Regions from separate parts of the Bacillus sp. YC2 genome, predicted to be linked through region 4. Evidence: riboswitches for the same ligand, from Rfam matches in the RefSeq annotation. Region 4 holds a riboswitch; each other region holds the start of a gene.
What was found. A riboswitch is a leader RNA that binds a small molecule or an ion and turns the genes downstream of it on or off. The one in region 4 is predicted to bind S-adenosylmethionine.

Region 1: it holds a riboswitch for S-adenosylmethionine, as region 4 does, so the genes downstream of both, metK (methionine adenosyltransferase) here and KY305_RS07145 (bifunctional homocysteine S-methyltransferase/methylenetetrahydrofolate reductase) in region 4, are expected to answer to the same signal.
Region 2: it holds a riboswitch for S-adenosylmethionine, as region 4 does, so the genes downstream of both, metN (methionine ABC transporter ATP-binding protein MetN) here and KY305_RS07145 (bifunctional homocysteine S-methyltransferase/methylenetetrahydrofolate reductase) in region 4, are expected to answer to the same signal.
Region 3: it holds a riboswitch for S-adenosylmethionine, as region 4 does, so the genes downstream of both, mtnK (S-methyl-5-thioribose kinase) here and KY305_RS07145 (bifunctional homocysteine S-methyltransferase/methylenetetrahydrofolate reductase) in region 4, are expected to answer to the same signal.

What each region holds. Positions count from the first base shown of each region.
Region 1 is NZ_JAHXDO010000005.1:20,464-28,171, reverse strand. Features, by position in the region: gene KY305_RS09970 (gamma carbonic anhydrase) at 1-80, shown strand, start outside; gene alaP (alanine permease AlaP) at 256-1,659, opposite strand; gene asnB (asparagine synthase (glutamine-hydrolyzing)) at 1,861-3,759, opposite strand; gene metK (methionine adenosyltransferase) at 3,904-5,106, opposite strand; SAM riboswitch class I at 5,276-5,415, opposite strand; gene pckA (phosphoenolpyruvate carboxykinase (ATP)) at 5,613-7,196, shown strand; gene KY305_RS09945 (DUF2584 domain-containing protein) at 7,238-7,480, opposite strand; gene KY305_RS09940 (alpha/beta hydrolase family protein) at 7,535-7,708, opposite strand, start outside.
Region 2 is NZ_JAHXDO010000001.1:168,539-176,246, forward strand. Features, by position in the region: gene sufD (Fe-S cluster assembly protein SufD) at 1-21, opposite strand, end outside; gene sufC (Fe-S cluster assembly ATPase SufC) at 39-824, opposite strand; gene KY305_RS00835 (YuzK family famiily protein) at 1,001-1,153, opposite strand; gene KY305_RS00840 (carboxymuconolactone decarboxylase family protein) at 1,346-1,717, opposite strand; gene metQ (methionine ABC transporter substrate-binding lipoprotein MetQ) at 1,817-2,635, opposite strand; gene KY305_RS00850 (methionine ABC transporter permease) at 2,649-3,317, opposite strand; gene metN (methionine ABC transporter ATP-binding protein MetN) at 3,310-4,335, opposite strand; SAM riboswitch class I at 4,441-4,547, opposite strand; gene KY305_RS00860 (SCP2 sterol-binding domain-containing protein) at 4,661-5,011, opposite strand; gene KY305_RS00865 (thioredoxin family protein) at 5,107-5,427, opposite strand; gene KY305_RS00870 (toprim domain-containing protein) at 5,440-5,799, opposite strand; gene KY305_RS00875 (YusG family protein) at 5,868-6,104, opposite strand; gene gcvH (glycine cleavage system protein GcvH) at 6,159-6,542, opposite strand; gene KY305_RS00885 (arsenate reductase family protein) at 6,604-6,960, opposite strand; gene KY305_RS00890 (acyl-CoA dehydrogenase family protein) at 7,076-7,708, opposite strand, start outside.
Region 3 is NZ_JAHXDO010000008.1:135,176-142,883, forward strand. Features, by position in the region: gene KY305_RS14210 (DUF421 domain-containing protein) at 1-163, shown strand, start outside; gene KY305_RS14215 (hypothetical protein) at 166-333, shown strand; gene KY305_RS14220 (acyltransferase family protein) at 376-1,398, opposite strand; gene KY305_RS14225 (PAS domain S-box protein) at 1,654-3,873, shown strand; gene KY305_RS14230 (methylated-DNA--[protein]-cysteine S-methyltransferase) at 3,870-4,367, shown strand; gene mtnA (S-methyl-5-thioribose-1-phosphate isomerase) at 4,615-5,676, opposite strand; gene mtnK (S-methyl-5-thioribose kinase) at 5,683-6,867, opposite strand; SAM riboswitch class I at 6,978-7,134, opposite strand; gene KY305_RS14245 (carbon-nitrogen family hydrolase) at 7,229-7,708, opposite strand, start outside.
Region 4 is NZ_JAHXDO010000003.1:79,430-87,137, forward strand. Features, by position in the region: gene cypC (CYP152 family fatty-acid peroxygenase CypC) at 1-266, opposite strand, end outside; gene KY305_RS07125 (methyl-accepting chemotaxis protein) at 399-2,048, opposite strand; gene KY305_RS07130 (BMP family lipoprotein) at 2,051-3,025, opposite strand; gene KY305_RS07135 (CvfB family protein) at 3,202-4,098, opposite strand; gene KY305_RS07140 (YajQ family cyclic di-GMP-binding protein) at 4,198-4,689, shown strand; SAM riboswitch class I at 4,790-4,913, shown strand; gene KY305_RS07145 (bifunctional homocysteine S-methyltransferase/methylenetetrahydrofolate reductase) at 5,004-6,845, shown strand; gene KY305_RS07150 (GNAT family N-acetyltransferase) at 6,932-7,372, shown strand; gene KY305_RS07155 (alpha/beta fold hydrolase) at 7,436-7,708, opposite strand, start outside.

The DNA of each region.
Region 1 (7,708 bases), on a different contig from region 4:
AAGACATACAGGACATGGAAAGAATCAGAACGGAATATGTTGAAAAAGGCCGATATTATAAAACACTTCAAGAGAAATAAAAAGAAAAGCTTTGTTTTACTACTGTACCATTTTTCAAAATATTATTTAAGCGAAAACCATTTGCGTTTTGATGATTGTGCGGAAAACAGAAACAAAATGTTCAGGAATTTGTTTTATTCTTCCCCGATCACTGAGATCCTATGAAAAAAGAGCCCGTTCAAAAGGGCTCTTTCTTTATGCTTTTTCGGCGAGTGTTTGTCCGTTTTCCAGACTCACATGTTTTCTTTTATGGAATCCTTTCCCGTAGTACACCGCTAACAGGATACAAAACCAGATAGGGCCGATAATGACGGCGACTCTTGTCTCCGCATTATAAGCCATCAGCACAACCACAAAAGCGAGAAATGCCAGTGAGATGTATGAGGAAAAAGGATATAAAGGCATTTTATATTTTAGTTTTTTGCGCTCTTCCGGCTGTAAACTTTTCCGGTATTTCAATTGAGAAAGCAAAATAATCGCCCACGTCCAAATCGCTCCGAACGTCGCAATGCTTGTCACCCACGTAAATACTTTCGCCGGCACCACGTAGTTTAAAATCACTCCGACGCATAGTGCGCCTGCCGAAACCAATACCGCTTTTCCCGGCACGCCGCCTTTTGTGACCGTTCCGTAGGCTTTGGGAGCTTCATTTTGTTCCGCAAGGTTAAACAGCATGCGGCCCGTACTGAAAATCCCGCTGTTGCAAGAAGAGAGAGCCGCTGTCAAAACGACAAAATTAATAATGCCGGCTGCTGCGGGGATTCCCACTTTTTCAAACGTAAGAACAAAAGGACTTCCACCTGAACCGATTTCCTGCCAAGGGTAAATAGACATAATGACAAACAAAGCACCGACATAAAAAATGAGAATACGCCAAAAGACAGTATCGATGGCCCTCGCCAGCGATTTCTGCGGGTTTTTGACCTCACCGGCCGTTACACCTATTAATTCAATACCAAGATACGCAAACATGACCATTTGAAGCGACAGCAGCACCCCTTTTATCCCATTCGGGAAAAAGCCGCCGTGACTCCACAAATTACTGATACCCAGTGCCACGCCTCCATTACCAAGTCCGAAAACGATTATGACTAAACCGATCGCGATCATGGAGAGGATCGCAGCGACCTTGATGAGCGCAAACCAAAATTCAAGCTCACCATATGCTTTAACCGCCAAAAAGTTGACAGCCGTCATAATGACAAGCGCCGCAAGCGCCCAAATCCATGCCGGTACGTCCGGGAACCAGTAGCCCATGTAAATGCCTACCGCCGTAATTTCTGCCATACAGGTTACGACCCATAAAAACCAGTAGTTCCAGCCCGTTAAAAACCCGGCGAGAGGTCCTAAATAATCCCGCGCGTATCTGCTGAAAGATCCGGCTACAGGCTTTTGAATTGCCATTTCCCCTAATGCCCGCATAATAAAAAACATAATAAGCCCGCTGCAGGCGTAAGCGGCTAAAATCCCCGGCCCGGCAAGCTTAATGGCAGAAGCTGACCCGAGAAACAAGCCGACTCCGATCGCGGCACCTAAAGACATGAGTGAAATATGCCTCTCCTCTAATCCGCGATGCAGCGTTTTTCCTTTGTTTTGCATAACTCTCCCCCCCTGATTTTGACAGAGAACAACATAAACCGAGACGAAATAGCCAGAAAACGCTTTCCGGCAGACACCCGATTAGTCCCATTATAACTCTTTTCTGAATATTGTGTAATACTTTGTCAAAAACAAAGCGGAATAGACGGATTAGAGAACTATAGAAAAAAGGCTTTCGACAAATATCGAAAGCCTTCTTTATTAAACGAAAATAACTTCTTTCGGCTGGTGGTTCAGCTCTTCAGGGACGAGACGTTTTTCAACGTTAATGCTGTGCCAGATCATAAAGATCAGCACCGTCCAGATTTTACGGCTGTTGTCCGCTCTGTCGGCACAATGGTCTTCAAGAAGCTGAAGAACATAGTCCTTTTCAATGTAAGCGTCCGTTTCACTTTCACGAATGATATTGCGCACCCATTCGTTCATTTCATTTTTCAGCCAATGGCGGATCGGCACAGGGAAGCCGAGTTTTTTGCGGTTAAGCACATGATCAGGCACTACCCCTTCAGCGGCTTTGCGCAAGAGGTACTTCGTCGTACCGTTTTTCGTTTTCAGTTCATCAGGAATTTTAGAAGCCACATCAAACACGACTTTATCAAGGAACGGCACACGCAATTCCAATGAATTCGCCATCGTCATTTTATCGGCCTTTAACAGAATATCGCCGCGCATCCACGTATGAATGTCGACATACTGCATTTTATTAATATCACTGTATGTGCTGCTTTCCGTAAAGTACGGCTTCGTCACATCACGGTATGAAAGCTGCGGATTATAATGTTTCAGCAGCTGTTTCTTCACAGGCTCTTCAAAAATCTTTGCATTACCGATATAACGATCCTCAAGCGGTGTACAGCCGCGGACTAAGAGACTTTTTCCTCTCATTCCTTCAGGCATGACAGCTGCAACATGAAGAAGCATTTTTTTCAGGCCGGACGGGATGCGTTCAAACGGTTTAAGGGACAGCGGCTCACGGTAAATGTTATAACCGCCGAATAACTCATCCGCACCCTCACCAGATAAGGCAACCGTTACATGCTTCTTCGCTTCTTTCGCAACGAAATACAACGGAATCGCCGCAGGATCTGCAAGCGGATCATCAAAGTGCCATACGATTTTCGGAAGCTCGTTCATATACTCCTCAGGAGAAATGACTTTGCTGATGTTTTCGATACCGAGCGCAGCGGCTGTTTCCTTCGCTACATCAACTTCACTGAAGCCCTGCTGTTCAAAGCCGACAGAAAAAGTTTTCAGGTTGGGGTGAAACTCTTTCGCTACAGAGACGATAAAAGAAGAGTCGATACCGCCGGATAGAAACGAGCCGACAGGAACGTCACTTCTCATATGAACTTTCACAGAGTCAAAAATCGCGTCTCTGACTTCCTTAACAAGCTTATCTTCATCTGACTGAACAGGCTTGAAGTTCGCTTTGAAATACGTTTTAAACGCAATGTCGCCTTCCGGACGGATTGTAAACTGGCTGCCCGGCTCCACTTTTTTCACTTCAGCGTCAAGTGTGCCCGGTTCAGGAACAAATTGGAAAGACATATATTGCTGTAAAGAAGCTGTATCAAGGTCAATTCCGTTCTGAGCGGCCATTAAACTTTTTCTTTCTGAAGCAAAATACACCTTGTCTTGAATCGTTGTATAGTACAGCGGTTTGATTCCGAACGGGTCTCTCGCGCCGTACATGACTTGGTCAGCTTTGTTCCAAATCAGAAACGCAAACATTCCGCGAAGCTTTGAAGCCGCTTCTTCTTTATAATGGCGGTATGTCGCAAGCAGAACTTCGGTATCGGAATCTGTATTGAAAGTGTAGCCCTTTGCTTCAAGCTCTTCTCTCAATTCAATATAGTTATAAATTTCGCCGTTAAAAATGATCCAATATTTTTCATCTTCATATGATAAAGGCTGTCCGCCGTTTTCTACGTCAATAATACTGAGCCGTCTGAAGCCGAAGCCGACGTGCTCATCATGATAATACCCATCGCTGTCAGGACCGCGGTGAACGATCATTTGGTTCATTTGTTTGATTAGCTCTTCTTGATCTGCGGTTTGAGTTAATGGATGCTTATTAAAAACACCGACAAATCCACACATAATATAGCCTCCATAAGTGTAATTTTCTAATTGGACCCCCTTTTTATAGACGCTTTGCTCAATCATTTGTTTCACGTTATGTAAAAAAATAAACATGACAGCATCTACAAAAAGGGAAAGCCGCTTAAGTAAGCGGCTATATAATTATTCTCCTAGTGCTTCTTTGCGAAGCGTTTCCGCCTTGTCAGTGCGCTCCCAAGGAAGGTCCACATCATGACGTCCGAAGTGGCCGTAAGCAGCCGTTTGCTTATAGATCGGGCGGCGCAGGTCAAGCATTTTAATAATGCCGGCCGGTCTCAGATCGAAGTTGCTGCGTACGACTTCAATCAGCTTTTCTTCAGAAGCTTTTCCGGTATCAAATGTGTTGATTGAAATGGAAACAGGCTGCGCAACGCCGATTGCGTATGCAAGCTGCACTTCACATGAATCCGCAAGTCCGGCTGCAACAATGTTTTTCGCTACATATCTCGCTGCATATGCCGCAGAACGGTCTACTTTCGTCGCATCCTTACCGGAAAATGCGCCGCCGCCGTGGCGTGCATAGCCGCCGTATGTGTCAACGATGATTTTACGGCCTGTAAGCCCCGCGTCACCTTGAGGTCCGCCGATAACGAAGCGTCCTGTCGGGTTAATGAAGTATTTTGTTTCTTCATCAATCAGTTCCTCAGGCACGACCGGATTAATGACGTGCTCTTTCAGATTGCGCTGGATTTGCTCAAGCGTAATTTCAGGGTGGTGCTGAGTGGAAATAACGATCGCATCGATGCGGACCGGCTTGTTGTTTTCATCATATTCAACTGTTACTTGTGTTTTACCGTCCGGGCGAAGGTACGGAAGAATGTCTTCTTTGCGGACTTCGCTTAAACGGCGCGCCAATTTATGGGCCAGTGAGATCGGAAGCGGCATAAGCTCTTTCGTCTCATTACATGCATAACCGAACATCAAGCCTTGGTCTCCCGCTCCGATTGCTTCGATTTCAGCATCGCTCATTGTGCCTTCACGTGCTTCAAGCGCTTGGTCGACGCCCATCGCGATATCTGCTGACTGTTCGTCAATTGACGTTAAAACAGCGCAAGTTTCCGCATCAAATCCGTATTTTGCGCGTGTGTAGCCGATTTCTTTAATCGTTTCACGTACCGTTTTCGGAATGTCAACGTATGTTGATGTTGTAATCTCTCCGCTGACCAGCACTAAGCCTGTCGTTACAGATGTTTCGCAGGCTACGCGCGCGTTAGGGTCATTTTTTAAAATTTCATCTAAAATGCTGTCAGAGATTTGGTCACAGATTTTATCCGGATGCCCCTCTGTAACAGATTCAGATGTAAACAGACGACGGTTTTTACTCATGAATTTTTCCTCCTGAAAAAAGATCCATCCCAAGATCTTCTCATATGATACGGAACTCGCTCCCTCTTAATACAATGTCATACTATATCAGAGAATGTTAATTGGCATATTTTATGAAATAAAAAAACCTTTTCCACTCGAGGAAAGGGTTTGGTTTGTGTGCCTTTCACTCTTATCGCTCAAGGAAAATATTGAACCTTGCATCAGGTTAGCACCTTAGTTTCTCACAGTGTTTCCACATGCTTTTTAACAGAGAAACCGGTTGCTGGGCTTCATCGGGCCTGTCCCTCCGCCAGCTCGGGATAAGAGTATCCGCTCAATGAAATATCTTATCGTAAAAGTGTTTAAGGTGTCAATATGAATTAAAGCGATTGCGCGCCTTAATTTCAGAAAGCAATGGAAAAACACAAACAAAAAATAATAAATAGTATAGACTATTTTTATATATGTGTTATACTAATTTCACATTCAGCGAAACACAAATAAACCGGCAAAGGAAGGTTTTTATGAAATTAGTTGATTTAACCGCAGACTTACAGGCATTACTCGCAAGTCCGAATGTGCATCATAATTTATCCGCCCCAAGACTTACCGAAAAAGTGATCAGCCGAAATGAAGGAACATTAACATCAACGGGCGCCGTCCGCGCAACTACCGGTGCATACACCGGCCGTTCTCCAAAAGATAAATTTATCGTCCGGGAACAAAGCACAGAAGATCAGATTGATTGGGGGCCGGTAAACCAGCCCATTTCAGAAGAAGCGTTTGAACGGCTTTATTCAAAAGTCGTCAGCTATTTAAAACAGCGGGATGAACTGTTTGTATTTGAGGGATTCGCAGGTGCGGATGAAAAATACAGACTGCCGATTACGGTCGTAAATGAGTTTGCATGGCATAATCTATTCGCGCGCCAGCTGTTTATCAGACCTGAGACAGACGAAAGAGACTCCGGGGTTCAGCCCTTTACCATTCTTTCCGCCCCGCATTTTAAAGCGGACCCGGAAACTGACGGCACACATTCTGAAACGTTTATTATCGTTTCTTTCGAAAAACGCGTCATTTTAATCGGCGGAACGGAATACGCCGGAGAAATGAAAAAATCGATATTCTCCATTATGAACTTCCTGCTGCCCGCGCAGGATATCCTGCCGATGCACTGCTCAGCCAACGTCGGGGAAAAAGGCGATGTCGCCCTGTTTTTCGGACTTTCCGGCACCGGAAAAACGACGCTCTCAGCAGATGCAAACCGCAAATTGATCGGCGATGACGAGCACGGCTGGTCACACTCCGGCGTATTTAACATCGAGGGCGGCTGCTACGCTAAATGTATTAACTTGAGTGAAGAGAAGGAGCCGCAGATTTTCAACGCGATCCGCTTCGGTTCAGTGCTTGAAAATGTTGTGATTGACGATAATACGCATAAGGCGGATTACGATAATTCCTTCTACACGGAAAATACAAGAGCGGCGTATCCGATTGAGATGATCGGCAATATCGTGTCTCCAAGCCTCGCCGGGCACCCGTCAGCCATCGTCTTTTTAACGGCAGACGCGTTCGGTGTGCTGCCTCCGATCAGCAAACTGACGAAGGAACAGGCGATGTATCATTTCTTAAGCGGGTACACCAGTAAGCTTGCCGGAACCGAGCGCGGGGTGACATCTCCGCAAACGACTTTCTCAACATGCTTCGGTTCTCCGTTTCTTCCGCTTCCGGCCCACGTATATGCCGAAATGCTCGGGAAGAAAATCGATGAGCACGGCGTTCAGGTCTTCCTCGTCAACACAGGATGGACCGGCGGAGGATACGGTGAGGGAGAGCGCATGAAGCTGTCCTACACGAGAGCGATGGTAAAAGCGGCGATTGAAGGCAAACTGGATCAGACAGACATGGTGACGGACAGTATCTTCGGCCTGCACAGCCCTGTTCATGTCCCAGGCGTGCCCGACCATGTCCTTCAGCCTGAAAACACATGGAGCGATAAAAAAGCCTACAATGAAAAAGCGCTGTTCCTCGCTCATGAGTTCAAGGAAAATTTTAAAAAGTTCTCACATACCGACTCAATTGCCAAAACGGGCGGACCTCTCGTTTAACCAAAAAAGCCAAGGGCGCAAATGCCCTTGGCTATTGTTCATTAGTTTGTAGTGTAAAGCGAGGTAAGCCTGTATGTAATGCTTGTCCGTCCGTTCGCCCATTCGAGCTTTTGGACTTCTCCCGTACCCGATTTCTCGCCTGTTTTCGTTTTGCGCACGTCCATCGGAATATCAAGAGGATATACGCGGTAGCCCTCTTTTTCAAGGATGAAGATATTTTCCTCTATCCGTTTTTCGTTGCCTTTTGTCACAATCATTGTATTAAATTCAACAGGCATTCCCAAAATGAAAATCCCCTTTCGTTCTCTTTTTCTTTATCATACCATAAATCATTGGTCTTACTTTGATTTCATCCACTTGGTAAGCTGCCGGACAATGCGCCTGTTTTCGTGCGGAGGAAAATAATGCGTAAAACCGCTGTAATACCATGTTTCCACCAGCTTGCCCGCCTCTTTCAGCTTCTCTTCTATCATGCGGGCATGTTCAATTGATACATTTTGGTCCTCCTCACC
Region 2 (7,708 bases), on a different contig from region 4:
TAGTTTAGTTTCCAATGTCATGTTAATCCCCCTAACGCTTACGCTTCTTGGCCTACAGTTTCGTCTTCAATGCCAAGTTCTTGTTTAATCCAGTCATAACCTTCCGCTTCAAGGCGCTGTGCAAGCTCTGCACCGCCGGATTTAACTACGCGGCCCTGCATCATAACGTGAACGACATCAGGCGTGATGTAGTTCAGAAGGCGCTGGTAGTGAGTGATCATTAAGCAGCCAAAGTTTTCGCTGCGCATTTTGTTGATTCCTTTAGAAACGACTTTCAAAGCGTCAATGTCAAGACCTGAATCGATTTCATCAAGAATGGCGATTCTCGGCTCAATCATCATAAGCTGAAGGATTTCGTTGCGTTTTTTCTCCCCGCCTGAGAAACCTTCGTTCAAATAGCGCTGCGCCATTTCAGGATCCATTTCTAAAAATTCCATGTTTTCGTCCATTTTGCGGATGAATTTCATAAGAGAAATTTCATCGCCTTCTTCACGGCGTGCGTTAATCGCTGAACGAAGGAAGTCGGCATTTGTCACACCGCTGATTTCGCTCGGATATTGCATTGCAAGGAACAAGCCGGCTTGCGCGCGCTCGTCTACTTCCATTTCCAATACGTCTTTGCCGTCAAGCGTGATGCTTCCTTTTGTGACCTCGTATTTAGGGTGCCCCATAATCGCAGCTGAAAGCGTGGATTTACCGGTACCGTTCGGTCCCATGACAGCGTGGAACTCGCCGCCTTTTATTTCAAGGTTTACACCTTTTAAAATCTCTTTCCCTTCGATTTCAACGTGAAGATCCTTGATCGTTAATGTTGAAGCAGCCATATCTATACCTCCAAAATATATAATCATTATTCTCAATTTATTCTCATTCTAATTTTATAACAAATGAAATGTAAATACAACTTTTTATATTACCCGGAACATTTCTAAAGTTTATCAAAGATCTTAACGTAATTAAAGCTGTTTGAAACAGAAAAAGGGTGGAATCCCACCCTTTTTTACAGACCGATTTTCTCATTAAACTGCGCTGCGAGGAGCTTGCTTTTTTGATATTCCCGCTCCCTCTGCCGTTCGACTTCCATCCTTTTTGAAAGACGCCGTCCGTATTCTTCATAGCCGATGCCGTATGACTGCTGCATCGCTTTTTCCATTTCCGACGTATAGTCAAGGTCCAGTCTGTCCTGGCTGGTGCAGATAATGAATCAATCCCTTCATCTATTTGTTTCCATTGTAACAATGATTCATTGCGGCAGCCAAAGAGAGTGTGCCCCTGAATACTTTCGGATATGCCGGATGCGGCCTGCGAGCTGCGTCTATGGGAAGCATTCAAACATTTGCTCCTTCTAATGCGCGGTATTTCCGAATTCCTGAATGCACTGCTGCACGAGGGTTACGCCCTGGCTGAGAGCGGCCCCTCCGCCGAAGGCTGCAGCGACGCTTACAACTTCAAGGATATTTTCTTCTGTCGCGCCTTGGTCCATGCATCCTTTCGTATGATAAATCATACAAAATTCATCTTGGGCGTTAATACTGATGCCGAGAGCGATTAATTGCTTTTCTTTTTCTGTCAAAGAATCCGCTGAGAAGCACTGCTCAGTAAATTCATTAAACTTCCGGCCCATCATCGGCATTTTTTGTTCAAATACGCCTAACCCCTCTTTGTATTGTTTTAATGCGTCATGTACGCTTCCGCCGTTGTTATGATATTGATTCAACTCATAATCCCTCCATTCGGTAACATTCTTCTTTATTATGAACAGTTCCGCGATTAATACCCAAAAAAACCCCGGATTGTTCATCCGGGGTTTTCGTCTTTATTCAGATACGGGGAGCACGGCTCCGTCGTATTTTTTCTCAATGAAGTCTTTAATTTTTTTAGAGTGAAGAACTTCCATAAGCGCTTTGATTTTTGCTGAATCTTCTTCACCTTTGCGCACGGCGATAATGTTTGCGTATGGGTTGTTTTTCGTTGATTCTACTTCAATCGCGTCTTTTAACGGGTTTAATTTGTTTTGGATCGCATAGTTGACGTTGATGAAGACCGCGTCGCCTTCTTCTTCGTTATATGCTTTTGCCGTTAATTCCGGCGCGATTTTTTTGAACGTCAGGTTTTTCGGATTTTTTGTGATGTTTTTCGTTGTTGCGTCAACTGTTTTTACTTTCGGATCTAATGTGATCAGTCCGGCTTTTTGAAGCATTGCCAGCATACGGCCTTGTTCAGCGACGTTATTTGTCAGGATGATTGTCGCGCCGTTTGGCAGGTCTTTCAATGATTTATATTTTTTCGTGTAAATACCGAACGGCTCAAGATGAACTGCGCCGGCGTTAACGAGTTTGTAATCTTTATTTTCTTTCATTTCCTGCTCAAGGTAAGGAACATGCTGGAAGTAGTTTGCATCCACTTCTTTATCAGCTAATGCTTTGTTGTACATTTTGTAATCGTTCAGCACTTTGACTTTTAATGTATAGCCTTTTTTCTTCAATAACGGCTCCGCTTCTTTTAAAATTTCAGCATGCGGTGTTTTTGTCGCGGCAACAACAATTTCCTTTTTATTTGAGCCCGCACTCGATCCGCAGGCAGCCAAAACTCCTGCAAAAACAAGCAGCAACGCACTTAACACAATCTTTTTCAATGTAAATCCTCCCTTATCTTTTGTCTATTATATTTGTGATGACATCACCGATAATCTGAATGATAAAGACGATGATGAGAATAAATACCGTTGCCACAAACGTTACATCCGTATTATTTGACTGGTACCCTTCGACATATGCAAGGTTTCCGAGTCCGCCTGAACCGATGGCTCCGGCAATAGCGGTCGAACCGATCAGGGCGATGGCTGTAACGGTGATGCCTGAGATTAACGCAGGCATTGATTCAGGAATCAATACTTTAAAAATGATCGTCGATGTCTTCGCTCCCATTGATCTGGCAGCTTCGATGACACCTTTATCAACTTCCCGGAGCGCGATTTCCGCAAGGCGGGCATAAAACGGCGCAGAGCCGATAATCAAAGCGGGCAAAGCCGCATTCGGACCTAAAATCGATCCGACCAAAAACTTAGTAAAACCGAGGAGCAGAATAATTAAAATAAGAAACGGAATAGACCGGAATACGTTAACCACTGCCGCAATCACACTGTTAATCGCTTTATTCTGCCATAAGCTTCCCTTGCCTGTTAAAAAGAGCAGAAGGCCGAGGACAGCCCCGATGACGAAAGAAAAGAGTAAAGCGATAATCGTCATATAGAGGGTTTCATAAGTTGCGGTCCACAGTTCACTTACATCAACGTTCGGAAACCATTTTTCAAACATTTGTGATCACCTCTGCTTCTACCTGTTTGTCTTTAATGAACCGGATCACATTTTCTACTTCTTTTTCCTGTCCGTCAATGTGGATGAATAAAGAACCGTACGCCCCGTCCTTCGTCTGTGAAATCTTACCTTGCAGAATGTTGACATCCACATCGAAGTTTCTGATCATCTCAGTGATGAGAGGCTGTTCTGCAGCCTGCCCGACAAACGAAAGCTGAATCGTTTTTCCTGTCGCCGTTTCCTGAAGCAGATGCTGAATGGTTTCTTTCGTTTCCTCAGGCTCGGTGACCTGCTGAACGAAACGCTTTGTCATCTGTTCACGCGGATTTCTGAAGACTTGAAGCACTTCGCCTTCTTCGACGACTTTTCCGTTTTCCATGACGGCGACTCTGTTGCAGATTTTACGGATGACGTGCATTTCATGGGTAATAAGCACAATCGTCAAACCGAGTCTTTCATTTATATCGGATAAAAGATCTAAAATTGAATCTGTCGTCTGCGGGTCAAGCGCTGACGTCGCTTCGTCACAAAGAAGGACCTTCGGATTATTGGCGAGCGCTCTCGCGATTCCGACACGCTGCTTTTGACCGCCGCTCAGCTGGGAAGGATACGATTTTTCCTTTCCTTCTAATCCGACCAGTTTAATCAGTTCATCAGCACGGCGAATCCGTTCTCTTTTTTTCACGCCGGCAATTTCCAGCGGAAACATAATATTATCCCGAACGGTGCGCGACCAAAGAAGATTAAAGTGCTGAAAAATCATGCTGATTTCCTGGCGCGCTTTTCTTAAACCGCGGCTGCTTACTTTATTTAATTCCGTCCCCGCGACTTCCACGGTTCCTGAAGTCGGTTTTTCAAGACCGTTCAGAAGACGGATTAAGGAACTTTTACCAGCTCCGCTATATCCTATAATTCCAAAAATTTCGCCCTTTTTGATATCGAGGTTGACATCTTGGACAGCATTGACATCCCCATGTTTCGCTTTGTAAATTTTTGAAACATTTTGAAGATGGATCAAAGCAATCACCTGCCTTACACTATTCTAAGAAATCTTCCGGAATTCTCCGCAAAAGAAAAGCCTTTCTGCACAATTGAGCAGAAAGGCTTATTGAAAAAGGCCTTTCTCTCATCTTCCAAAGCAGATCGCTTCGAGTGAATTGGCACCATTTCAACATAGTTGACGGTTGCCGGGCTTCATAGGGCACTTCCCTCCACCTCTCTTGATAAGAGAAAACATATCGTCTTTTCGTCCGGAAATTCTTAATGTAGGATAGCATGGCGAATGATAAAAAGTCAATAAAATAAATAATGGTAGTTATTTTCACATAGTAGATTGGCAGGTTTTAAGGCCTTTTGCTGATTGTTTGAAAAAATCCGTTTGTCAGCCACAGAATGGCTTCCAGTTTCAACAGGGCTCTGAATGATCCTTTTACTTTCAATCTTCCGCTTTGAATGAGCTTTTGCAGGGAAATGTTGCCGTGCAGCAAATGAATGATTTCTGTTTGGTTTCCGTAAAAGGTCAAGTTAGACTCTTCTGCTGAAACAGCGGTTTTTCTCATTTCTCCCTGCCCGTTTATTGAGACCGTTAAAGCTTCTGTTTCACCTTGGAACGTAATCAGCAGCGTTGAGGTATGTAATAGGGGTTTCAAAAACAGATGCTGTCCGTCATTCTCTAAAACTTCTATTTTCTCCACTCGTATAACCTCCCGTTTATTGGCCATACATACAAAGTTCTCTTTTAACGGGGAGAACCCTTTATAAAACGGACGACATTTTCCTATAAAAAATGTCACATAGGAGACGTTTGAGATGTTTTTTGTTTAATCAGCTCGTATAAATAGGAAACGGAGCGGAATGCATATCCTTTCTCAACAAGCTTTCCGTCTTTAAACAGCAAAAAGCACGGGACACTCTCAATCTGATAGGCTTTAGCGAAGACGGGGGAATAATTCACGTTGTTTTTATAGAAGGCGACGCCGGGCAGCATTTCCTCCGCGACAGAAAGCATTTTGGAAGCCAGCTGGCACGTGCCGCAAAATGGGGTGTACAAGTACAGGAGATACACATCATCTTCAATTGATTCAAGTTCATTTTCTTGGAGTTCTTTCATTTGATTACCACCTCAGGTCTTTCTTTTTAAAAATACGGGGTCCACATTCAGGCCGGCGCCGAGGAGCACCGATGCAAGATGGTGGCTTGGAGACGCCTCAACCTCCTTGTACGTTCTGTCAATGCAGATATGGCGGGCTTCGGGAAGCTCCCGTTTCAGCTGCTTTCTTAATTTTTCTCCCGAATCGTCTGCGTCAACTAAGATATAAACATCTTTGTCAAACAAACGGTCCGCTAAATCCTCCAATTCCGTTTGGCCGATCGTTCCGTTTGTACAGACAATGTCCAGAGGTTCACTGAGCACTTCCCTGACTTTGATTTTATCTGATTTTCCTTCTACGATTAAGACTTTCTCTTCATCGCCGATATTCATTGCGCATCACCTGCCGGTTTTTTTAGCCTCGGATTGAAAAAGAAGGCAGTGAAATTCACCGCCAACTGTTAACACCAGCCGCTTTCATAGTCGCAATCCACGTATTTCGGATCCTTCTCGGATACAACATCGGCTGTTTTATAAAATTTTTGATTTTCAAATGAAAAGCCCGGTTTGAGCTCATATTGGTTCATGCCTGTCATTTGGCCGATGGCTTCATTTTCATGAAACAAAGAAAACTGGCCGTTTTGTAAGCGGCCCGTTACGTGCTCTGTTACATCAACCTTTTGTTTATCAAAAGCCATTTTGGACACCTCCCGTTACAGATAGAGTGTCCAAATGGTTCTTTTGCTATCCGATTAGTCTTCCTGCGTCATTTCTTCGTATTGTTCGGCAGTCATGAGGTTTTCGATTTCTTTTGCATCAGCCGGTTCAACGACGATCATCCACGCTTTTTCGTATGGAGACTCGTTCACGAATTCCGGGCTGTCATCAAGGCCTTCGTTCACTTCCGTCACCGTTCCGTTGATCGGCGCATACAGCTCAGATACCGTTTTTACGGATTCAACGCTGCCGAACGGCTCGTCCGCTTTAATTTCAGCGCCGACTTCAGGAAGCTCGACAAAAACGATATCGCCAAGTTCAGATTGCGCGAAATGCGTAATTCCGATGCGGACTTTTTCGCCTTCAACTTTTACCCATTCGTGTTCTTCTGAATAACGTAAATCTTTCGGTGTGCTCATCTAAATCCCTCCATTTTTTATGCTTATAATAAGAAGATACCATAATTCTTTGTTACTGACATTAAATCCAATATTTTTCGAATTGGTCTTCTTTAAAGCCGACTGTGACTTTTGTGCCGTCTGACGTAATCGGACGCTTAAGAAGCATTCCGTCGGAAGCCAGAAGTTCAAGCTGTTCATCCTCTGACATGTGGTACAGCTTTTCCTTTAAGTTCAGCTCACGATATTTCATTCCGCTCGTGTTGAAAAACTTTTTCAGCTCAAGACCGCTTTTTTCATAAAGGTCTTTGATTTCTTCTTTCGTCGGCGTTTGTTCCGTAATATGTATTTCGTTTATTTCCTTGCCGTGGTCTTCCAGCCATTTTTTCGCATTACGGCACGTTCCGCATTTAGGGTACCAGTAAAAATTTATCGACATCTTCTTCACCCCTTGTAAATGATCGTCGTTATTTTAACACAATCACTGGTAAAAACCTAAAACGTTGCTTCATGAAAAAGCGCTCCGAATTCGGAGCGCTTACAGGAGCTGTGCATTATACTGTATATTTTTCTTCTCTGAAAATGACGGCAGCTGCGTCACGTTTTTTCTGAATGAGATTTTTCGGTGTCAGGCGCGTCAGTTTGCGCAGCACGGAAAGCATCATTCGGAGAGAATCTCCTTCTTCCATGGCGATTAACGACTCTTTTGCGTGCGCTTCAATGTCCTGAAGAGCTTCCTGCGCAAAGATTTCTGTATATAACAGCTTTTGCGCGGCTTTTTCAGCGCCGTCTGCCGCAATCGCTTTTTCCGTTCTGAGGACGGCAGATTCCAACGCGTACAGCGCGCTGACGATGTCAGCGATGTTCACCATGATTTCCTGCTCACGTTCAATTTCCTTTCCGTATTTCTGCGCCGCAAGACCTGCTGTTAAAAGGGCGATTTTCTTCGCCTGTCTGACGATGTATTTTTCCTGCTCCAGAGGCTCTGAACCCGGCTCTTCAGGCATCAGCATCATTAATTCCTCTTGAAGCGCCTTCGCTTTATCAAAGAGCGGAAGATCCCCTTTTACGGCTTTTTTCAGGAATGTGCTCGTCACGATCAAACGGTTGATTTCATTTGTTCCTTCAAAGATTCTGTTGATTCTCGAATCGCGGTAAGCGCGCTCCACTTCATATTCTTGCATAAA
Region 3 (7,708 bases), on a different contig from region 4:
AAATGAGATGAAACGCAAAGCAGCGAAGAATGAAGCATTAACAAATAACAATACACCGACAGAAAGTATGGATAAAGATGCATACAAAACACAATATGACGGTGATCCGGGGCTCAGGGGCGCAAACCGCAAGTCAAAACACGGCAAACAAGGGGGCGAATAAGCGTGACAAAAAACCGCCACAGCAAGGATATGCAAAATCATAAAAAACCGATGGATCCTAAATTGCTTGAAGAAGAATTCTCAAGCGAACTCGGTGATTATAACGCCGGAAAACTGATTGAAACGCTTGAACAGACAAAACCAAAGAAAAAAGAAGACAGCAAAAAATAAAAAATACCTCTTAGGCGTCACGCGCTTAAGAGGTATTTTTCGTTATTTGGAATAAGCATTTTTCCTTGTTCCTTTTACAGCTTCAAGCCAGGCGGTCATTCGCAATTCAATAAACGGCTGGGCGGCTGTTTTCACAGCATTGCTGGATAAAATGGATGTAAGGACTGCTGTTAAAATAAGAAGCATCACTACATTTTGATAATCAGACAGATGATCCTCCAGCCCGATCTGCCGCAAGGTTTTAATAATAAATCCGTGCAGCAGGTAGACGTAAAATGTTCTCGTGCCCCACTTTGTAAAGAAATAGCGTTTTTGCGGAACGAGTGCCAAAAAGCTGAAGGTAGCGGCAAAGGCCAAAGCATACCAGCCGATACGTGACAGCCCGCTTAACAGCGTCACGTCTCCGAATGTGGAATAGGGTTCTGAGCCAAACAGCCACGAGTAATCAAAGTCAATGCACCAGCATAAAAGAAAAACCGTGCAAAGAACGCCGGCGGCAATTTGTTTGCCCCTTTTGCTCTTCAGTAAATCAAAGTGATCTTTATTTAAATAAAAGCCGGCGAGAAACATCGGGAGAAAGACAAACGTTCGTGAAAGGCTCAGCGTGCTGCTGATAAAATCGAGATAACCGATCATAACGGCAAGCCCGCAGCTCGCAGCAAGCGCCCACATTTTCGGCAGTTTCGTAAATGGGTACAGCAGCAGATTCCAAAAGAATAAGCTGATTAAAAACCAGAGAGACCACTGCGGATCAATCGGATTAACGCTTGTTATGCTTTCATCCTGAATAAAGTAATAAAAAACCGAATAGATGCTCTGGAAAATCAAATACGGAATAATCAGCTTCACAGCCAGTTTTTTCACATAACCTTTACGCTTGAAGTTTTTCGCGAAATAGCCGGACACAAGGATAAAGGCAGGCATATGAAAAGTATAAATGAATTTGTAGAGATGGAGCATAAACTCATTTCCGTTAATAAATGACCGGAGGATATGGCCGAACACCACAAGGAAAATCAAAATAAACTTGGCATTGTCAAAGTAACTGTCACGCGATTTCGTCATAGCATCACCTTCTCTTCAAAAATCATTCACTGCATGATTATTTCCTGCTCGTGTCCATTTTAAAATAAAAAATGAAAAATGAAGGCGAAAAAAAAGGATTGTTAGGATGATGTAACGGGGAGGTAAGGATCGTAGAAAAAGACTTTAACTTGTCATATCATTGAAATTTTCTGAAATGTATAGGGCAAATGAAGGAAGACGGAGGATTTTGTAGAAATATTGAAGGATAGGTTTTTTGAAGAAGGAGTGTACTGAATGGCTGAAACTCTGGATTTGGAAACAAAGGAATCTTTGCAAGAGCAGCTGAAGCGGCTGAAGGAGGAAAATGACCGTCTGAAAAATGATTTGAGCCGGTATCATATCATAATGAACAACACGCTTGATGCCATTTTCATCTGCCATAAGGAAATGAAAATCGTCCAGGCGAACGAGGCTGCGGCACGGATGATGCAGATTGAGGCAGACGGCCTCATCAACCGCTCCGTCCTCGATTTTTTATATTCTGTCCCTCAGGAAGAATTGAACGCGGCCGTCAAGAAATTTTTAGATAAGGGCTTCTTATGGAAAGAGGTGCCGATTAAGCTGGACAGCGGCGCGACTAAATACATTGAATTCCTTGCCAGGGACGGAATTGGGGAGGATTATTTTTTTGTGGTGATGAGGGACATCTCCTCTAAAAAAATATTGGAGCGGGAATTCTCAATGAACGAACAGCTGTTCAAAGATTTGTTTGACAGGGCTGTTGACGGAATTGTGCTGTTTGACAAGGATGGGGGATTTATTGATGCAAATCTCTCTTTTTGCAAAAGCTTCGAGATAGACCAAAACGAGCTGTTTCATTTGTCACTCCAGCATTTTACGGACGGCGAAAACAACGTGCACCTGAAGGACATTTGGGATACCCTCCGCAGGAAAGGAAAAGCCAAGGGAGAGCTGCCCGTCAAGCTCCGGTCAGGTAAGGAGAAGCTGTTTGAGTTTACGATCACTTCCAACTTAATCAGCGGGTTTTATATGTCCATTATGAGAGACATAACGGAAAAACGGTCGATGGAAATAAAACTCTTTAAAAGCGAAGAGCGCTTCCGCGAAATTTTTGAAAACGCCATGGATGCCATCGTGATTTGGTCTGACGACGGAAAAATCGCCAAGGCGAACCAAGCGGCATGCCGAATTTTTGAGCTGCCGATGGACGAGCTTCTGAAGCGGTACTTATGTACGTTTATCGCCGATCCGCAGAAAAAATACAAACATATCAAAAAGAAATACGAAAAATACGGAGAAATCCGGGAAGAAATGCTGTTTCAGATGGGGAACGGACAATATAAAGAGCTTGAATTCACGTCAAAACGGACGATACTCGAAGGCCAGCATTTGACGATTTTAAGAAATGTCAGCGACCGTAAGCGAATGGAAAAAGAACTGAGGGAAAGCGAGCTGAAATTCAGAAAAGTATTTAACGGCTCCATGGACGGCAACGTATTATTTGACAACCAGTTCCGCATTATCGACGCGAATCCGCTGGCCAGCCGCATTCTCGGCATACCGCATGAAGAGCTGAAAACACACGCCGTGCCTGACATTCTTTCTTCTTTTGATATTGAAAACGCGGGCGTTCCCGCAAGAGAGATTGATTTAGAAGGAATGGATAATGAAATCCCCTTTTTATTAAGCAGCAGCGATCACCGCAAACTGGAATTTTCCTTCAAGCGGAATATCATTCAAAATATGAATCTTGCCATCTTTAAAGATGTCACGGAGCGCAAAGAGCTGGAGGAGCGGCTTCGGAAATCCGACACCCTGCACGTCGTAGGGGAGCTGGCAGCAGGCATCGCTCACGAAATCAGAAATCCCATGACGGCGCTGAAAGGATTCATTCAGCTTCTCAAAGGAAGCATTGAAGGTGAGTATTCCCTGTATTTTAACGTCATTACCTCAGAATTAAAACGCATCGAGTCTATTATCACCGAATTTTTAATTTTAGCAAAACCGCAGGCCATATTGTATGAAGAAAAAGATGTGACGCAGATTATGAAAGACACGGCTGATCTTCTGAACGCCCAGGCCAACCTTGTCAATGTGCAGATCCATTTAAATCTGACCGGAAACATTCCTCCGATTTACTGTGAGCCCAATCAATTAAAACAAGTGTTTATTAATATTTTAAAAAACGCAATCGAAGTCATGCCCGACGGCGGTAATATCTACGTGACCATTCAGCCTTCGGATAAAGATCACATTCAGATTTCATTACAAGATGAAGGTACTGGCATCCCAGAGGACAAACTGAAACGTTTGGGAGAACCGTTCTACACGACGAAAGACAGAGGAACGGGCCTCGGGCTGATGGTCAGCTACAAAATCATCGAAGAACACCAAGGCCGTATTCATGTTGAAAGTGAAGAAGGAAAAGGAACCGTGTTTCATTTGACGCTCCCGATCCGGCAGAACAAAGAGGAAAGAAGGAATATCGAATGACCTGCTTTACAAGTGCGGACACACCGCTTGGAACTATCATGATCACAGAGGAAGAAGGCTTTATCACCGGCCTTTTTCTGAGCGGGGACGATTTTGCGGAATGGGAACAATCATCCCCTCAGACTGAAATGCGTGAAACCGCCCTGTTAACGGAGGCAAAAAAACAGCTGAAAGACTATTTTTCCGGAAAAAGAAAGCATTTCTCTCTGCCGCTGAGACAAAAAGGCACACCTTTTCAAGAAAAAGTGTGGGACACACTTGCCATGATTCCTTACGGGGAATCACGAAGCTATGCCGATATTGCCGAAGCAATCGGCAATCCAAAAGCGGTGCGCGCCATCGGACAAGCCAACAAACGCAATATGCTTCCGATTTTTATTCCGTGCCACAGGGTAATCGGCAAAAATAGTGCCTTAACGGGATACGCGGGCAGCAAGACTGATGTAAAAGCCGTTTTATTAAACCTCGAACAAATATCCTACAAAGAAAAATAAAGCATATGGCACGTTCCGTTTTTTTACGTCTGACATATTATTTTATTAAGTAAAAAGAGTTGGTCTGACGAAAAAGGAGGACGAAGTCTGATGAAGCTGAGCCGTCCGGAAAAAATAGCCGGTTATGCAGAGCTGTTTCTGAAATTGCATCTGATATCAGCCGTCCAAAGAGATGAAATGGTCAAATTGTGTAAACAAAAAAACCGCTGACATTGCCTGAAGAGGAGGCAGTATCATCAGCGGTTTTTCAGATGATCTGGCAATCTGCGAATAATTGCTCGATTTCTTCCTTATATGAACCGGTCACAATCCCTTTCTCTGTAATAATACCCGAAATCAGATGATTGGGGGTGATGTCAAAGGCGGGATTGAATACGGGTACGTTTTCAGGAGCGGTGCGCACGCCGGATATCTGCCTTACTTCTTCAGGATCTCGTTCTTCAATAGGAATTTGATCACCGCTCTCAATCTGCATATCAAATGTGGAAAGCGGGGCGGCGACAAAAAACGGAATTTGAAACGCATTGGCTAAAATCGCGAGACCGTACGTCCCGATTTTGTTGGCCGTATCACCGTTCTTAGCGATTCTGTCAGCGCCTACAATAACAGCTGAAATGTGTTTTTCTTTCATCGTATGGGCGGCCATGCTGTCTGTAATGAGGGTCACATCAATTCCTCCCTGCATCAGCTCCCATGCCGTCAGCCGTGATCCCTGTAATACCGGCCGTGTTTCACATGCGTAAATATGGAGGCCGAGATCCTTTTGCTTCGCCAAATAAAAAGGCGCAAGCGCTGTGCCATAGCGGCTTGTGGCAATCGAACCTGCATTGCAGATGGTCATGATCTGATCGCCTTTTTTAAAAAGGTGCAGGGCATTCTGGCCGATCATCCGGCATGTTTCTTCATCCTCAACTTGGATTTGAATGGCTTCATGGACAAGAGTGGTTTTCGCTTCATTGATTGAAATGGCACGGCTGATGGAACTCTCAAGCCTGTCAAGCGCCCACGCCAAGTTGACAGCCGTCGGTCTTGAGCTGTTTAAATATTCTTTGATGGATGCAAGCTGCCGGCGGAAGTCAGAAACATCCGCAGCTTCTATCGATTTAGCGCAAAGAGCGAGTCCGAACGCCGCGGTTATGCCGATGGCCGGAGCGCCTCTTACTTTTAGTGTGACAATCGCATCAAATACATCCTCTTTCGTCGTCAGCTCCACATATTCAGTGATCTCCGGGAGCTTTTGTTGGTTTAAAATGTTAATGTGTGTTTCCTTCCATTCAACAGAACGCGGGATGGCAAATTCATTCGTCATGATATATCATTCCTTTACGCGGAGCTTAAATTGTTCCAAAACTTCAGTGATGCTTTTCAGTTCTTTTCGGTTTTCAATATAAAAGGCGCCGATTTCAAGTGCCAATTTCTTTCTTTCAATACGTTTGTCAAACGGCACAATCTCATCTAAGTCGGCCGCGTGGGCAAGCCCGATTGTGCGGCGGATCAGCTCGCATCCGGCAAAACCGACGGCTTCCTCAAATGCGGTTTGAAGCGTTTCGTGAAGCCGGTGTCTGCAGGAGGTGAGACTGTCTTTTTCCCACGCCTCACTAAACGTTTTCACAAATGTCTCCCATACGGCCGCTGTATGGTCATATAAAGGCTGTCTGTCTTCACCGTCCCGGCTGAGGGCATTTAACAGCAGGTTTGCGATAAACTGGCCGATGTCAAAACCGATCGGCCCGAAAAAGGCAAACTCGGGATCAATGATCTTTGTTTCATGTTCACCGGCAAATATGCTTCCCGTATGCAGGTCCCCGTGAACCAATGTTTCGGCTGATGTTAAAAATATGGATTTCAGCTCGGCTGCTTCCATTTTTAATCGGGAATTGTTCCAAATCTTTTCTGCGTAAGGGCGAAGCTCCTCTTCAAAATCATTTGTCTCATGGTCAAGAAACGGCTCTGTAAAGACAAGCCTTTCTGTAATATTGCAGAGATCCGGATTCGTAAACTGCTTTACGAGCTGCTGTTTCACTTTTGCATCAAGCGCATAATCGGATGAGTAAAAAAGCGTTTTTCCGAGAAATTCACCGATATGGGCTGATAAATTTGGGTAGTTTTTACCCTCAATCAATCCTCTTCTTGAAATTTGCAGGCGGGAGAGATCTTCCATAACGGTCACAGCCATCTCTGTATCTGAATAATACACAGACGGAACGAGGTGAGGCACATGTTCTCCTTGGCGGATCAGCGCGCTGCTTTCGATTCTTGCGCGGTCGATGGTAAGCGGCCAGCTTTCACCGACGACTTTTGCATAAGGAATTGCTTGTTTGATAATCAGTCCTCTATTGTTTTCTTTGTCATAAACATGAAAGACGTAATTTAAATTGCCGTCGCCGATTTCACGGCACGTTAATGTGCTTTTGCTTTGGAATAAGCCGAGCTTAACGGCTAACGCGGCAGCTGAGCTTTCGGTTAATTGTTCATAAACACTTGTTTTCGTTGCTGGCATGGATTTCCCCTCCAATTATGTAGTGGTGTAAAAAGATGTTGTCCGGAGAATAGGCCCGTAAAAAAAGCCCCCTTCTCTGAAGAGAAGGAGGCTGAAACAGTAACGTCCGCCTCTTATCTCTCAGATAAAAATCTGATGGAATTAGCACCGTGCCTTAAGAGACAAATCGTCTCGGCGCAAAAATCACGCGCCCCATTTCACAATGGAATTACGGTCGGTTGCTGTTGGGGTCAAAAGGCCAATCCCTCGCCCAACTCTCGATAAGAGAAAAATATATTGAGTTGTATAATAATTCGAATTAATCAGTTGATGAAAATACTAACAGGAGCCTGATCTTTTTGTCAACGTTTTTTTCGGAAAATTAATATAAATCACTCCGCAAATCATTAAAGACGGGAATGGTGCTGCGTACAGCCGCGCTTTCTGATACATCGATTTCCGCCCGAACGGCGCCTTCTGTCTGTCCCCCTTCGGCTAAAACCCGTCCCCACGGGTCGATAATCAGGCTGTGGCCGGCAAATTCATTATCGGGATTAGAACCCGTGCAATTACAAGCCGCGACAAAACATTGGTTTTCAATCGCTCTTGCGACAAGCAGGCTTTTCCAATGATCGAGGCGGGGAAGAGGCCATTCCGCAGAAATAAACAGCACATTCGCCCCTTTCGCCGTATGTTTTCTGACCCACTCGGGAAAGCGGATATCATAACAAATCAGCCCGGCGCACTTTACGCCGTCAAGCTCAAAGCAACCATCACTGCTGCCGGCTGATAAATACAGGTGTTCATCCATCAGCTGAAACAAATGCGCTTTTTGATATTGTTTTTTGATCTGTCCGTTGTT
Region 4 (7,708 bases):
CCGTCCATTGCCTGAATTGCCCCTGTGCCGAATAACGTTTTCTGCACCCGCTTGGGAAGGGCATGCTGCCGCTGAAATCGTTCTGTGTCATAAAAAAGCTTTGCGGCTTCCGCTCCGCTCATGCAAATGAATGTCTTCCCCAATAAACGGGCGCGAAACACATCCGAGCGGTATTTCTCCGCTCTGTTTTTCACAAATACATATCCATCGCGCAATAAAGCCAGACTGTTATCAAGACCCTTTTCATGCGGGATTTGTTCATTCATCCCTATTCCTCCCTTCTTTTTTCACCTTTCACGAAAAAGATTGAATGTAAACACATGATATTCAGTATCTGTGTTTCACTCAGAAGTTAATCATGTCAGGCAGCAAAAAATCAGGGATTGAGCGGAATTCCGTTACAATGTAAAACGGCGGACCTGATCATTTAACCGTTCTGTCAGGCTGCGCAAGGCATTGACGCTTTCTGTCATGTTTGTAAAGGATGACAGCTGCTCGAGGGCTGAAGCTGAAATCTCTTCGCTTCCGGCAGCTGTTTCCTGCACGACGGCGCTGATGCTTTCGGCATGCTGCAGCACTTGCTCACCAAGCTGTTTCGATTCGCGGATCTGCCCGTCTAAGTGAGAAAGCTCCGCCTTAATGTGTGCGGCTTTCTGTTCGATGTGCGCAAAGGAGCCGGATGTTTTATCCATCAGCGCCTGCTGCCTGTCAGCTAAAGCGGCGCCGGTGCTGACGGCGTCTGTTATAGAAATGATGCCGGCTTCAATTTGCTTCACCATATCGAAAATCTGCACGGTCGCTTTTGTTGAGCCGTCTGCCAGCTTTCGTATTTCCTCCGCTACGACGGCAAACCCTTTCCCCGCTACTCCGGCTCTTGCCGCCTCGATCGCGGCGTTTAATGAAAGCAAATTCGTCTGGCCCGCAATTTCGGAAACGGTTTGTGCCATCATATTGATGCCCGCCGCGTGTTCTATGAACAATTTTGCAGCTTTCGAGATTTCTTTTGACGTTTCATTGCTTTTGTCAATCGCTTGTTTTGTTTCTGCTAAAGCGCTTCGGCCTGCAGCCACCGCTGAAATGGTGTCCTCACTGCTTGCCGTCGTCTGTTTTGAGCGCTCAGCGTTCGCTTTTGCGTGCTCATCCATTTTTTCAATAAATAATACCGCATGCTGCAAGTCTTCTGAAATGGTTTGTGAGCCTTTTGCCATTTCTTCCGTTGATACGGACACCTGCTCGGCCATTTCCGTGAGTGTCTGGTTTTCTTTCGTCAGGCCTTCTGCAAATGTTTCCACTTCGCGGCCGACCTCTCCGATCGCCTTGATTAAGGTGCGGAGCTGTTCTGTCATGATTCCGAATGAATCATTCAGCTCTTTCAGCTCGTCTTTGCCTTTGTAATCCAGTTTTTCAACGGCCAGATTTCCGCCTGCGATCTGCCGGGCGTTTTCGGCCATCCGGCGGATCGGCCCGGCAATTTTCTTCGTCAGCCTGATGGATGACAGCACGGTGACGGTAAGGAGCACGATCGTTAACGCCGCTGCGCTGTATACGATAAATTGAATTTGATCGGCCGTTTGTTTCTGCATCTGTACATAACGGCTGCGGCTTTCGAGATTGAGCATGTAAATGTCATTCAGCAGGCCGTTAATACGGGCGGCTGTCCTTGTCGCTTCGGCCGGACTCTTTGTATTAAGGGCCGCAATCGCCTCCGTCTGCCATGTTTCATATTTTTTGGCGAGCTTGTCATAGGCGGCTTTTCCCGCCGGGTCAGTCATTGATTTTTGAAGCGCGTTCAGCCGGCTGGAGCTGTTTTTCATATAGGTGCGGACGCTCTCTTTCTGAGCATCGGCGAGCGTGTAGGAATAGCTTGTGATGCTTTCTTTCAAAGTATTGAGTTCTGCCTTTGCCGCTTGGACGCTTAACAGCGCTTCAACCTCATCTTCATTTGAAGCTTGAATCTTCATCATGTTTATAATCGTAAAACCGATGACTGCGGCAAAGCATATCATTGTCACGGCCGCATTAACGAGAAGTCTGGTCCGTAATGTCACGTTCATTCCCCTCCCTTTTCGATCAGCTTGCTTTTCATATCAGCGATTTTTTTTGTCAGCTTATCTGAATTCTTCACGATTCTGATCTGGGCTAAATCCATGCCATTTTCTTTTAATCCGTAAACGATTTGGCCGCTTTTGATTCGCTTTCCGTCTTTTAAATCTTTGGCCAGCTCATAAATCACATGGTCGACGTTTTTCACTAAAGAGGAGATAACGGCGTGTTCAGCAGTGTAATACTGGTCGCTGTCCGCACCTATCGCGTATTTCTTTTCGGCTTCAGCTTCCTTCAGCGCCCCTACACCCGTAAAACCGGCCGCCGCAAACAGAACATCGGCCTTTTGATCAATCATTCGTTTGGCGATCTGCTGCCCAAGCTTGTCATTATCAAATGATCCGCTGATTTCAGACAGGACATGGATATTTGGTTTGATTGATTTCGCTCCTTCCAAATAACCTTTTTTAAACCGTTTAATGACGTCGGCATCTGAGCCGCCGATAAAACCGATCGTGCCGTTTTTTGTTGTCATGGCCGCCAGCGCTCCGGCTAAATAGCTTCCCTCATCCTCTTTAAAGGTAACGGAGGTGACATTTTTCAATTCGGACACTGAATCAATCAGCACAAACTGCTGGTTCGGATATTTTTTGGCGACCTTCTCTAAATCTGGCTGCATGCTGTAGCCAAGCCCCACAACAAGATCATTTCCTTCTTTTACAAGCTGGGTCAGTCCTTTTTCATATGTACCGGTATCCTTTATTTCTCTGTAGTCAAATGTGATGCCGAGCTCGTCTCTTGCTTTCATTAAGCCTTGAAAACCGGAATCATTAAAGGACTGGTCGCCAAGCCCATTGTCCGTCAGCATCATGCCGATTTTTTTCGTCGTGCGCCCGGCCGTTTCGTCTGTTTGGCTGTTTGCACATCCGGCTGCTCCGAGTGCGATCAGCAGAACAGCCGCAAATATCACGAGTTTTTTCATTGAAAATCTCCTTTACGGTTTTTTCTATATATCGGTCTGCATGTCAGGATATTTTATTTCAATAAAATATTTATTTTTATCGAAAACAAACATGAGGAGAAAGATAATCAGGGATATTGTGGTTTTAGAGGAAATAAAAAACACCGGTGGTATCCACCGGTGTTTTTGCAGAAAATTTATTGTTTTTCGTACGTCCAGCCGTCCTCCTGATAAACTTTGCCGTTTTTCATCAGATGGCCGAGCGCCCGTTTAAAGGCGGCTTTGCTTAAATTGAACCGCTCGCGGATATCGTCAGGATGGCTTTTGTCTCCGTAAGGCATGGCGCCGTTTCTCGATCTTAAATATGTCAGAATCTCTTCCGCGTCAACGGAAAGAGCGTCCTGCTTTCTCGGGAGAAGCGACATATTGACTGAACCGTCTTCCTTCACCTGAATGACACGTCCCGTCACACGGCTGCCGAGTCTCGGTTCTTCCTTTCTTTCAGAAGGATGAATAAACCCGCGGATTCCTTCATCAGTAATAATGAACGAGCCGGAAGCGATCAGCCTGTACACTGTGCCTGTCAGTTCTTTATTCATCATCTCTTCGTCTGCATCCGAAAATAATTCGCTGATGATGTCCTCCGGCGCCGGTTTGGCAAACATGCGTCCTCGGTTTGTCACCTTCAGCATGCAATACAGCCTGTCGCCTTTTTGCGGCCAGACGGATTCATACGGAGGAAGATGCTCTGTCGCTACGAGCGCGTCTTTTGAGAGGCCGACGTCGACGAATACGCCCATATCCTCCACCTTATCCGTCACTTCCACCCATCCGTAGTCATAAAAGCTGATAAGCGGCTTTTTCATCGTCGCGGCGAGCCTTTCCTGTGGGTCGACGTAAATAAACACCTCCACTTCGTCTTTATCTTCAATGTCCTCTGTGATTTCGCTGTTATGTAAAAGAACCGTATCCTCGCCGTCCGTTAAAAAATACCCGAAATCGGTTTGGTGATCTATACTCAACGTGAGCTGCTGCCCTGGTCTCATGTTATCGTCCTTCCTGCCTTCGCCCATATAGGCTGTTGTTTTTCTCATTTTTTCCAACAAACACAAATTCATGCTTTATGCTGTTGGACATTTCTCCTTATTCTACTATAATCAACACATAAGTGAAATGTTATAGGAGGTTTTCATATGGCAAAAGAAAGTTCTTTTGATATTGTATCCAAAGTTGAATTTCCCGAGGTGCAAAACGCGATTCAAATGACGCTGAAGGAAATCGGCACCCGCTATGACTTTAAAGGGTCTAAAAGTGACGTGACATTAGAAAAAGAAGAACTTGTGCTGATTTCTGATGACGAATTTAAATTAAACCAGCTTAAAGACGTGCTTAGCGGCAAGCTGATTAAACGCGAGGTTCCGACGAAAAACATCGAATACGGCAAAATCGAAAATGCCTCAGGGGGCACGGTGCGCCAGCGCGCGAAGCTTGTGCAGGGCATTGATAAAGACAACGCGAAAAAAATCAATGCCGTGATCAAAAACTCCGGCTTGAAGGTAAAATCACAAATACAGGATGACCAAGTGCGCGTGACCGGAAAAAACAAAGATGATTTGCAGCAGATTATATCAGCTGTCCGCGGGGCAGACCTGCCGATTGATGTTCAATTTATTAATTTTAGATAAATTGTGTGATTCCTATTGATTATTGTCTCTATTTTCGGTAAATTTGGAGAAAGGGATTTTCGGAGTTAACATTTGGAAACCCATGACAATTAAATGAACGTTCTTATCAAGAGAAGCCGAGGGACTGGCCCGACGACGCTTCAGCAACCGGTGTAATGGTTTATTAAAACCATGACCAAGGTGCTAAATCCAGCAAGCTTACAAAACAGCTTGGAAGATAAGAAGAGAGACAAATGATCAAAAAGTCTTCTTCTTAAGAAGACTTTTTTTATTTCTCTTTTTTCCTTGCTGAATGTGAATAAGGGAGGCAAATAATGGGACTATTAGAAGATTTGCAGCATCGGATTTTAATCGGCGACGGAGCGATGGGAACTCTGCTTTATTCCTATGGCATTGACAGGTGCTTTGAGGAGCTGAATGTGTCAAAGCCTGAGGAAATCAAACGGATACATAAGGCTTACGTGGAGGCAGGCGCAGACATTATTCAAACGAACACGTACGGGGCGAATTACATTAAGCTGTCAAGATACGGACTGGAAGATGAGACGAAAAAAATTAACCAGGAGGCGGTCAAAATCGCGCGTGCCTCCTCAGACGGCGCCTATGTGCTGGGAACGATGGGCGGCATCCGCACCTTTAACAAAAACGCCTACAGCCTTGAAGAAATCAAACGCAGCTTTCGGGAGCAGCTGTATCTCTTACTGCACGAAGAGCCGGACGGCCTTCTGTTAGAAACCTATTATGATTTAGAGGAGGCGCGTGAAGTATTAAAGATCGCGAGAAAGGAAACGGAACTCCCGATCATGCTCAATGTATCGATGCACGAGCAAGGTGTGCTTCAGGACGGCACGCCGCTTGGGGAAGCGCTCAGGTCGATTGCTGACATCGGCGCTGATATAACGGGCATTAACTGCCGTCTCGGCCCGTATCACATGATTGAAGCGCTCACCGAAGTGCCGATTTTCCGCGACGCTTATTTATCCGTCTACCCGAACAGCAGTCTTCCGTCTCTTGAAGAAGGCCGGCTTGTTTATGAAACAGACAACACTTATTTCCGTGAGAGCGCCGTTGAATTCCGCAAGCAGGGCGCGCGGATTATCGGCGGCTGCTGCGGTACGACGCCAAACCATATCCGGGCAATGGCGGAAGCGGTCCGCGGGCTTCTTCCCGTCACGGAAAAAGAGGTGAAAATCAGACGGGAAGAAGAGGTAATCACTGTCCGGGATGAACGGGCCGAACCGGGATTAAATGAAATAGCCGCGAAAAAACGTTCGATTATTGTGGAGCTTGACCCGCCAAAGAAATTGAATTTTGACAAATTTCTGCAAGCGGCAGCTGAATTAAAGGAAACCGGAATTGAGGCGCTGACGCTCGCCGACAATTCACTCGCGACGCCCCGGATCAGCAATGCCGCCTGCGGGTCTTTATTAAAGGAGCGGCTTGATATTCGTTCTCTCGTCCATATCACATGCAGAGACCGGAATATCATCGGTCTTCAGTCGCATTTAATGGGGCTTGATACCCTCGGACTGACCGATATTTTAGCCATCACGGGCGACCCCTCAAAAATCGGCGACTTTCCGGGGGCCACCTCTGTTTATGATTTAACGTCTTTTGACTTGATCAGACTGATTAAACAGTTCAACGAAGGCATCTCCTTATCGGGAAAACCGCTCGGTAAAAAAACCAGTTTTTCCGTGGCAGGCGCGTTTAATCCGAATGTCCGCCATCTTGACAAGGCAGTCAAAAGGCTGGAGAAAAAGATCGAGTGCGGCGCCGATTATTTCGTTTCCCAGCCCGTCTACTCAGAGCAGCAGCTCATTGACATTCATAAGGAAACGAAGCATCTTCAAACACCGGTATATATCGGGATAATGCCGTTAACAAGCAGCCGCAACGCGGAGTTCATCCATCATGAAATCCCCGGTATTAAGCTGTCAGACGGCATCCGCGAAAAAATGGCGCTTGCCGGAGAGGATAAACAGAAGCAGAAAACCGAAGGCCTTGCCATTGCCAAGTCCCTCCTTGACACGGCGTGCGAGCTGTTTAACGGAATCTATTTAATCACCCCTTTTCTCCGTTCTGATTTGACGTCCGAGCTTGCCACTTATATTAAGCAAAAGGATGAAAAGCGGACAAATGTCTATTTAAATTGATACGGGTAAAAATGAGGCCGCCTGATGTGACAGGCGGCCTTTTCATGGTACGATTAAGAAAAAGAGACAGATAAAGGAGAATGGCCATGCTTGAAGTAAAATTCATTACCGCAGAAGATACGTACAATATCAGACATAAAATACTGCGCCCTCACCAGACCATTGAGGATTGCAAATATGATCAGGACAACGTGGCAGGCGCTTTTCATCTGGGGGCGTTTTTCGAAGGGACGCTGATCAGCATCGCCTCTTTCTATCCGCAAGAACAAAAAACATTAAAGGAAACACCCGCCTATCAGCTGCGCGGAATGGCGACTCTCCCGGAATACCGCACACAAAAAGCTGGAAGCACATTAATTGCATACGCAGAACGGACACTGACAGATATGGGTGCGGCGCTTGTCTGGTGCAATGCCAGATATCATGTGAAAGGGTATTATGAAAAGCTCGGCTGGAAAAGCATCGGCGAAACCTTTGACATTCCGGGCATCGGGCCGCATCTGATCATGTATAAAAAACTTGCCTGACTTTCCGGCCGAGCAAGCGAAAGCCCTGATAAGAGAATATTTCTTATCAGGGCTTTTAACGCGTTATTCTTTGGCAAACCGGGTGATTTCTTCATTGAGACGGTCTTTTTCTTCATAGAAGATACCGTGCCCGCTTTCTTCAAAAGGAATGAAGCTCGCACTTTGAATCCGCCGCTTCAGCTCCTTCGCAAAATGAACGGAACAGACCTTATCCTTCACGCCGTGCATAATCAGTGTCGGCACTGTAATATCCATCAGCTCCTTGCGTAAATCCTCATCCCGCAAAGCGGCGGCGGAATGAAGGGTGCCGTAGGATGAGGCGCTTAAACCGAGATT